Regions from separate parts of the Streptomyces sp. NPDC048331 genome, predicted to be linked through region 2. Evidence: riboswitches for the same ligand, from Rfam matches in the RefSeq annotation. Region 2 holds a riboswitch; the other holds the start of a gene.

Region 1 (4,761 bases), on a different contig from region 2:
GGCCGGTGGCCGCTTTCGCGGGACCCCTGGACCGAGGACGCCGCCTTGCCGGCCAGGCGTAGACAGCTCAATGCCTACGCCGTCGCGGAGAACGGCTGTTCCGCTTCGCCACCTGAGACCTTCCCGTCTGCCGGGCCTGCGTCGCTCCTGTCCGGTCGTGGCCGGTCCGGGCCGGACGCCGAAGCGCCCGGCCCGGACGCGCGGCATCAGCCGTTGCCGACCGCCAGCTCCGCCCTGACCTCGCGGGCGGCGGCGACGAGGTTCTCCAGGGAGGCTCGGGTCTCGGTCCAACCACGGGTCTTCAGGCCGCAGTCGGGGTTGACCCACAGCCGTTCGGCGGGGATGGCGTCCAGCCCCTTGCGCAGGAGGCCGGCGGCCTCGTCGGTGCTCGGGACGCGCGGGGAGTGGATGTCCCAGACGCCCGGGCCGGCCTCACGGGGGTAGCCGTGCTCGGCCAGCTCGTCCGCGACCTGCATGTGGGAGCGGGCGGCCTCCAGGCTGATGACGTCGGCGTCGAGGTCGTCGATGGCCTGGACGATGTCGCCGAACTCGGCGTAGCACATGTGCGTGTGGATCTGGGTGTCCGGCCGCACACCACTGGTGCTGAGCCGGAACGACTCGGTCGCCCAGGCCAGGTACTCGGCGTGATCCGCGGCCCGCAGAGGCAGGGTCTCGCGCAGCGCCGGCTCGTCGACCTGGATGACCGAAGTGCCTGCTGCCTCCAGGTCGTTCACCTCGTCGCGCAGGGCGAGCGCCACTTGGCGGGCGGTGTCTCCGAGCGGCTGGTCGTCGCGTACGAAGGACCAGGCGAGCATGGTGACCGGACCGGTGAGCATGCCCTTGACCGGCTTCGGCGTCTGAGCCTGCGCGAACGTCGTCCAGCGAACGGTCATCGGCTCCGGCCGGGAGATGTCGCCGGCCAGGACGGGCGGGCGGACGTAGCGGGTGCCGTAGGACTGCACCCAGCCGTGCTGGGTGACGACGTAGCCGGTCAGCTGCTCCGCGAAGTACTGGACCATGTCGTTGCGCTCGGGCTCGCCATGTACCAGCACGTCGACGCCGGTCTTCTCCTGGAACGAGATCACCTCGCGGATCTCGTTCTCGATCCGCTCCTCGTACCCGGCCGCGTCGATGCGGCCGGCCCGAAGGTCGGCGCGGGCCACGCGCAGCTCGTCGGTCTGCGGGAACGAGCCGATGGTGGTGGTGGGTAGTACGGGCAGTCCCAGGTGGGCGCGCTGCGCGGCAGTGCGCTGCGCGTAGGGCTGGGAGCGGCGGCCGTCCGCGTCGGTGACGGCAGCGGTGCGGGCCCGGACGGCAGGGTCGTGGGTGATGGCGGAATGGGCGCGCGAGGCCAGGTCGGCGCGGTTGGCGGCCAGCTCTGCGGCGATCACGTCGGTGCCTTGGGCGAGACCGCGGGCGAGGGTGCTGATCTCGGTGGTCTTCTGTCGGGCGAAGGCGAGCCACCGCCGGATCTGCGGGTCGATGTCCCGTTCGGCGTTGGCGTCCAGCGGCACGTGCAGCAGGGAGCAGGACGCGGCGACGTCCACCCGGTCGGCAAGGCCGAGGAGGGTGCCGAGGGTGGTCAGCGACTTCTGGTAATCGTTGATCCAGATGTTGCGACCGTTGACGACACCCGCGACCAGGCGCTTACCCGGCAGCCCGCCGACCGCGGCGAGGGCATCGAGGTTCGAGGCGGCGGAGTCGGTGAAATCGAGGGCAAGGCCCTCCACCGGGGCGGCGGCGAGGACCTGGAGGGCGTCGTCGAGCCGGCCGAAGTAGGAGGCGACCAGCAGCTTGGGCCGGTCGGTGAGGGCGCCCAGGTCACGGTAGGCGCGGGCGGCGGCGTTCAGGTCGGCCGGGGTGCGGTCCTGGACCAGGGCGGGCTCGTCGAGCTGCACCCACTCGGCGCCGGCGGCGCGCAGGTCGGCAAGGACCTGTGCGTAGACGGGCAGCAGCCGGTCGAGCAGGGTGATCGGCTGGAAGTCGGCGGCGACGCCGGGGGCGGGCTTGGCGAGCAGCAGGTAGGTGACAGGGCCGACGAGGACCGGGCGAGCCGACCGGCCGAGCGCGAGGGCCTCCTTCAGCTCGGCGACCTGCTTGCCGGAGTCGGCGGTGAAGACGGTGTCGGGGCCGAGTTCGGGTACCAGGTAGTGGTAGTTGGTGTCGAACCACTTGGTCATCTCCAGGGGGGCCACGTCCTGGGTGCCCCGCGCCATCGCGAAGTAGCCGTCGAGGGCGTCCGCGGCGATGGCCTCCTGGTGCCGATCGGGGACAGCGCCGACCATCACACTGGTGTCCAGGACGTGGTCGTAGTACGAGAAGTCGCCGGTGGGCACCTCGGTGATGCCGGCGTCGGCCAGCTGCTGCCAGTTCGCACGACGCAGGTCGGCGGCGGTCCGGCGGAGGGCGTCGGCGGTGACGCGGCCCTTCCAGTAGCCCTCGATCGCCTTCTTCAGTTCGCGGTTCTGTCCCTGGCGGGGGTAGCCGTACACGGTGGCTCGTGCTGCCGCGGCTGCGGACTTCGCTGTCACGGAACTCTCCTTCGCGAGATGTGTCCAGAACATCCCGGACGACGGGACGCGGACGCGAAGGGACGACAGAACGTGCGGACCACGCCGCGGGAGAGAACACCGCACGTGCCGCTCGCTGTGTACGCCGACCCGCCCACGAGGTCACCGGGACATCCGCATGCGGAATACGTCCGCGTGCGGGCAACGGGCAGGTCTTCGGACTCGCGGGCACGCCTGCCGGTCTCCCGGCGGGCACCTACTGGCCGTCGCTTCCCAGGACCGTTGGCCGGTCCCAGTGCGTATGACGGCGGTCGTTCCCGCTCACCGCTGCGGGGCAGTCCCGGATTCCCACCGGGTTCCCTCTTACGACGCATCCCGCCTGGCGGACGGGGCGAACCAGCTGCACCGGCCACCCTAGGGGCCCGGATCGCGCAGCGACGAGTGGATTCCAGTATTCGGACAGTGGAATGAGATATCCGGCGGGAGGTAGCCGGGGAGGCGGACGTGCACGTCGAGTCAGGCCGCGAGCCTGCTGGATGTCGACCCGGACACCGCGTACGGCTGATGTCGGAGGGAGCTGCCCCGCTCGTCGGGCACACACATGCCGCTGACCGTCCGCGAACGACGGCGGAGCCTCGAGCGACGGAACCACGACGGTCCATCTCCTCCACCAACCCACACTTCCCCGTGCGGGCCCGGCCCAGACCGCCCAGGGCGCCGCGCGGTCGGGCCGGTTACAACGGCCGTGGGGCGTGGCATGCTCGACCTATGGAGGGCGATTCCGTGCTACCCACAGGCGGCGGCGCGAGCCCCGAGATGCTGGCGTTGGCCAACGTGGTCGCCAGGCTCCGTGCCGAGGTCGTGGACCTGGAGGCACAGGCGTCGATGACAGCCGTCCTCGAGCGTGCCAAGGGCATGGTGATGGCCCGGACGGGCCTACCGCCGGACGCCGCGTATCAGGAGCTGCTCGACAGTGCCGCGCGACACCGCCGGACCCTGCTGGAGGAATGCTGGATCACCCAGGGCCAGGTCGGTGCCGGTTGGGCGGGGACGCCGCCGAAGGCCGCCGAGCGGGCCGCTCGTGCAGCCGTGCCCGTAGTGGAGCACACCCCCTTCGACACCGGTCGCTACGTCCTCTCCGGTGGGGTCGGCCCCCGAGCCGGCCATCGGGCGCTCCTTGCCCGCTTGGCCGAAAGCCTGACGGCCGCCGACGTACGTGCCCCCTCCGAGATCGCGGGCCTGCTGCGATACGTGCTCGGCGAAACGGAGGACGTGGCCGCGGTGATGATCTACACCGTTGCCCCGGCCGGAAGCCTGGAGCTGACCGGGCACGCGGGCGTGGACGACGCCACGGCCGAGCAATGGAGCCACATCCCCCCCGCTCAGCGGTGTCGCGGCACTGGAGGCCATCGAGGCCGAGGAGGCGGTGTGGCTCGAAGACCTGGCGCGGGACGCCGTCCGGTACCTGCTGATCGGTGAGCCGCCCGAGCGGTGGCCTTCCCGCGCGTGGCTCCCCGTACCCGGGAGTCGGCCGGTGACGGCCGTCGTCGGATTCTTCCGTACCCGGCCGGGCCCCTTCGACGCGCGCACCCGGACCCTCCTCCGGCGGGCGGTCGGCCTGTGCACCGGCCCCTTGCGGGAAGACCGGGACTCCGACCGGCCCGACCCCCTCCAGCAGGACGTCGAGGACGTCCAAGCGATCTTCGACGCCCTGCCGGGGCCGGCGGTGCTGCTGACGCCGCTGCGTTCGCCCACGGGACAGGTGGAGGACTACCGGATCGACGCGGCGGCGCCCGAGGCCCTCGACGTGGCCGGTCGGCACGGCAGACAGCTGATCGGCCGGAAGATCCTGGAGACGTACCCGACGGTGGCGGGCAGCGACGTCTGGGAGGGGTACCTGGACACGCTGACCACGGGCGCCGTCTACGAGAGCGAGCCCTTCACCTATGAGGAAGTGGCCGCCGGAGCCCCGCGGCAGTCCGTCTACTCGGTCCGGGCGTCGAAGCTGAGGAACCGTCTGATCGTGACGTGGATCCGGCACGACACCGACGAACGTGAGACCCGCAGGCTGGACGACATGCAGCGCCTGGGCAACCTCGGCTGGGCGGGCTGGAACCTCACCACGGACACGATCAGCTGGTCCGACCAGGTCTACACGATCTTCGACCGCGATCCCGCTCTGGGCCCCATGCGCCTGGAGGAGCTGCCGAGTCACCTGCTGGCGGAGGATCTGCCGGAACTGGGCGCGGCC
Region 2 (4,761 bases):
CGAGCGCGGCATCCGGGGCGCAGGCCGCGGACAGACCGGCGTTCTTGCCCGGCAGCCACTCCAGGTTGCCGTGCTTGCCCAGGTGGATCATCGCGTCGGCGCCGAAGCCGCCGTCCTCGGCACGGGCCTGGATCCAGCGGTACGCGGCCAGGTAGTGGTGCGACGGCGGCAGGTCCGGGTCGTGGTAGATCGCGATCGGGTTCTCGCCGAAGCCGCGCGGCGGCTGGATGAGGATGAGGAGGTTCCCGCGGCGCAGGGCCGCGAGGACGATGTCACCCTCCGGGTTCGCCGAGCGGTCCACGAACATGTTGCCCGGAGCCTCGCCCCAGTGCTCGGTCACGCTGTCCCGCAGCTCGGCCGGGAGCTCCGCGAACCACCGCTTGTAGTCGGCCGCCGGGATACGGACCGGGTTGCGGGCCAACTGCTCCTCGGTCAGCCAGTCCTGGTCGTGGCCGCCGGCCTCGATCAGGGCGCGGATCAGCTCGTCACCGTCGCCCGAGACCAGACCCGGGATGTCCTCGATCGGACCGAAGTCGTAGCCGCCGGCGATGAGGGTGCGCAGCAGTTCCACGGCGCTGGCCGGGGTGTCGAGGCCGACCGCGTTGCCGATGCGCGAGTGCTTGGTCGGGTACGCGGACAGGACCAGCGCGACCTTCTTGTCGCGGCGGTCGATGTGCCGCAGGCGGGCGTGGCGTACGGCGATCCCCGCGACGCGGGCGGCCCGCTCGGGGTCGGCCACGTAGGCGGGCAGGCCGTCGTCGTCGATCTCCTTGAAGGAGAACGGGACGGTGATCAGACGGCCGTCGAACTCGGGCACCGCGACCTGCGTGGCGGCGTCCAACGGAGAGAGACCCTCGTCGTTCTCCTCCCAGGCGGCACGCGAGCCGGTCAGGCACAGGGCCTGCAGGATCGGCACGCCGAGACCGGCGAGCGCGCCCGCGTCCCAGGACTCGTCGTCGCCGCCCGCCGAGGCGGTGGCGGGCTTGGTGCCGCCGGCCGCGAGGACGGTGGTGACGACCGCGTCGGCCGACTCCAGCGCGGCGATCAACTCGGGCTCGGGGGTGCGCAGGGACGACACGTACAGGGGCAGCGCCCGGGCGTCGTGGGCCTCGATCGCGTCGCACAGGGCGTGCACGAAGGAGGTGTTCCCGCTCATCTGGTGGGCGCGGTAGTAGAGCACCGCGATCCGCGGGCCCTCGGTGCGCCGCGGAGTGCGCTCCAGCGGGCCCCAGGTGGGGGAGGCGGCGGGCGGCTCGAAGCCGTGGCCGGTGAGGAGGACGGTGTCGGAGAGGAACCGGGCCAGCTGCTCCAGGTTCGCCGGACCGCCGTGGGCGAGGTAGCCGTGGGCCTCGGCGGCGATACCGATGGGGACCGTGGAGGCCTCCATGAGCTGGGCGTCCGGAGCCTGCTCGCCGGTCAGGACCACGACCGGGCGGGTCTGGCCGGGGGCCAGGAGCAGGTCCAGGCCGTCCTGCCAGGCGCGGAGGCCGCCGAGGAGGCGTACGACGACCAGGTCGACCCCGTCGAGGAGGCCGGGGAGGTCGTCGAGGGGAAGACGGGAGGGGTTCGCGAACCGGTACGGGACGGGGCCGTCCGCCGTGTTCGCCGCGCGGGCGCTGAGCAGATCGGTGTCGGACGTCGACAGCAGCAGGATCATGCGGCGGCAGGCCTTCCTCGGGGTTTCCGCGCCCCGGGCAGTGTGAGGACAGCGGGAGTTCCTGACTCACCCCGGTCGCCGGATCGCTCCGCGGGGTTCACAGTGGCGGGACCGCGCCGGAATCTCACCGGGCTTCCTCCCATGTCGCCGTCCTCGGCGACGGCGGGCCGTGTGGTCCGCCGGAAGGTCATCTTAGGGGCGGTGCGGGTGTGGCTCCCGCCGGGGTGGACGGTGTGGCGGTGTGGCTCCCGCCCGGGTGGGCGGTGTGGCGGTGTGCGGGTGCGGCGCCGTTGCCGGGGCTCTGCCCCGGACCCCGCGCCTCAAACGCCGGCGGGGCTGGATCGGCGGTGCTCTGCCCCGGACCCCGCGCCTCAAACGCCGGCGGGGCTGGGAGTGCGGCTCGGACGATGGTGGGGGTGGGAGTGCGGCTCGGACGCCGGCGGGGCTCGGCGTGCGGCTCGGATGCCGGTGGGGGTGGGAGTGCGGGTGGGGTCTGGCCGGCGGTGGGGGCGAATGTGGCTGGTCGGGGTGGTGACGGACACAGGTCGCGGGGACCCGATCGTGGGTATGCTCGCGGCCATGCCCCAGCCCCCTTCCGCCGCATCGTCGCGCGACGAACCCGTCATACGGGAGCGCGGTGACGCCTGCCCCGGTGCGCTGCGGCTGCACGCGGCGGACGACGGGTTCCTGGCGCGGGTCCGGGTGCCCGGCGGGCTGCTCACCGTTCCGCAGGCCGAGGCGTTGGCGCTCGCCGCCGACCGTTTCGGGGACGGACACCTGGAGCTGACCTCGCGCGGCAACGTGCAACTGCGCGGACTGGCCGACGGGTGCGGCGCCGGGCTCGCCGAGCTGCTGGACGGGGCCGGGCTGCTGCCCGCGCCGAGCCATGAGCGGGTGCGGAACATCGTGACCACGCCCCTGTCCGGCCTGGACGGATCGGACGGGTCGGACCGCCCCGACGCGTCCGTCTGGGCCGTGGAGTTCGACCGGTTGCTGTGCGCGAGCCCTTGGGCGGCCGCGCTGTCCGGGCGGTTCCTCTTCGCCTTCGACGACGGCCGCGGCGACGTGGCCGCGCTCGGCCCCGACGTGACCGTGCTCGGCCGCCCCGAGGGCCGGGCGCTGGTCCGGCTCGGCCGGGCCGCCGACGCCGTGGAACTCGCCGGGCAGGACGCCCCCCGGGCGGCGCTGCTGGCCGCCCGGTACTTCCTCGACGCCGCCGCCGAAGCCGGTACCCAGGCCTGGCGGGTGGCCGAACTGCCCGCCGAACACGCGCTGGAGGAAGACGAGTTCGGTCGGCGGCTCGATGCCGCCGGAATCGCCGGCGTGGCCGTACGCGCCGTCGCGTGGCCGTACGCGCCCCCGCCCCGGCCGGGGCGGTCGGCCGGGCGGGACGGCCGCGTCACCCTGTGCGTGCTGCCCCCGCTCGGCCGGCTCGACACCGCGCAGTGGCGGGTCCTGGTGCGGGTCGCGGACGAGGAGGGGAGCGGCCGGCTGCGCGTCACCCCGTGGCGCGGCGTCGTCCTGCCGGCGGTGGGCGGGCCCGGGCCCGCCCGCATCGAGGACGCCGGATTGGTCCTCACCTCCGACAGCCCCTGGGAGACCGTCACCGCCTGTACCGGCCGGCCCGGTTGCGTGAAATCCCTCGCCGACGTACGCGCCGACGCACGGGCCGTCGCCGACCGGGCGCGCGGTCCGCTGCCCGTGCACTGGTCCGGCTGCGAGCGCCGCTGCGGGCATCCGCGCGGCACCGCCTGGGTGGACCTGGTCGCCACCGGCTCCGGATACCGGCTCGCCGCCCCCGGCCGCCCCGTACGCGACGACGTACGGCCCTCCGAACTTGCCGCGGCACTCGCGGACGCCCGCACCGACCCCGACGTAGTGAAGAAATGAGCGAGTACACCGTGTTTGAGTACGAGAAGGACGGCGCGGCCATCTACCGCCAGTCCTTTGCCACGATCCGCGCCGAAGCGGACCTCTCCGGGCTGCCCGACACGGTCGCCCAGGTCGCGGTGCGCATGATCCACGCCTGCGGAATGACCGACCTCCCGCAGGACCTCGGGTACACCCCCGAGGTCGTGCTGCGCGCCCGCGCGGCGCTGGAGGCGGGCGCGCCGATCCTGTGCGACGTGCAGATGGTCGCCAGCGGTGTCACCCGTAAGCGGCTGCCCGCCGACAACGACGTGATCTGCACGCTCTCCGACCCGGCCGTACCGGAGCTCGCCGCGAAGATGGGCACCACGCGCAGCGCCGCCGCCCTGGAGGTCTGGCGTGACCGCGGTCTGCTGGAGGGCTCGGTCGTCGCCGTCGGCAACGCGCCGACCGCCCTGTTCCGGCTGCTGGAGATGATCGAGGAGGGCGCCCCGCGCCCGGCCGCCGTCATCGGCGTCCCCGTCGGCTTCATCGGCGCCGCCGAGTCCAAGGACGCCCTCGCCGCCCACCCCTCGGGTCTCGACCACCTGATCGTGCGCGGCCGGCGCGGCGGCAGCGCGATGGCCGCCGCCGCCCTCAACGCCATCGCGAGCGTGGCCGAATGAGCGCCACGAGCGGCATCGCCAAGGGGCGGCTGTACGGGGTCGGGCTCGGCCCGGGGGACCCGTCGCTGATGACCCTGCGCGCCGTCGAGGTGATCGCCGAGGCCGATGTCGTGGCCTACCACAGCGCCCGCCACGGCCGTTCCATCGCCCGCTCGATCGCCGCGAAGCACCTGCGCGCCGACCACATCGAGGAACCGCTGGTCTACCCGGTCACCACCGAGACCACCGACCACCCCGGCGGGTACCAGGGTGCGATGGAGGAGTTCTACGAGGCCGCCGCCGCCCGGCTCGCCGCGCACCTGGACGCCGGCCGGACCGTCGCCGTGCTCGCCGAGGGCGACCCGCTCTTCTACGGCTCGTACATGCACATGCACAAGCGGCTCGCCGACCGGTACGAGGCCGAGGTCATTCCCGGCGTCACCTCCGTGAGCGCCGCCGCCGCCCGGCTCGGCACCCCGCTCGTCGAGGGCGAGGAGGTCCTGACGATCCTCCCCGGCACCCTGCCGGAGGAGGAGCTGACCGCCCGCCTCGCCGCCACCGACTCGGCGGTCGTGATGAAGCTCGGCCGGA

The links. Region 2 has a riboswitch for cobalamin ahead of cobN (cobaltochelatase subunit CobN). Riboswitches for the same ligand answer to the same signal wherever they lie in the genome.
Region 1: another riboswitch for cobalamin. It lies ahead of metE (5-methyltetrahydropteroyltriglutamate--homocysteine S-methyltransferase); the one in region 2 lies ahead of cobN (cobaltochelatase subunit CobN).

Annotation. Positions count from the first base shown of each region.
Region 1 covers NZ_JBICYT010000002.1:221,275-226,035, reverse strand. The annotation lists gene metE (5-methyltetrahydropteroyltriglutamate--homocysteine S-methyltransferase) at 207-2,531, opposite strand; cobalamin riboswitch at 2,721-2,876, opposite strand; gene ACGFYY_RS04525 (ANTAR domain-containing protein) at 3,279-3,989, shown strand; gene ACGFYY_RS04520 (PP2C family protein-serine/threonine phosphatase) at 3,937-4,761, shown strand, end outside.
Region 2 covers NZ_JBICYT010000018.1:43,137-47,897, forward strand. The annotation lists gene cobN (cobaltochelatase subunit CobN) at 1-1,657, opposite strand, end outside; cobalamin riboswitch at 1,692-1,854, opposite strand; gene ACGFYY_RS24540 (cobalamin biosynthesis protein CobG) at 2,237-3,547, shown strand; gene ACGFYY_RS24545 (precorrin-8X methylmutase) at 3,544-4,191, shown strand; gene ACGFYY_RS24550 (precorrin-2 C(20)-methyltransferase) at 4,188-4,761, shown strand, end outside.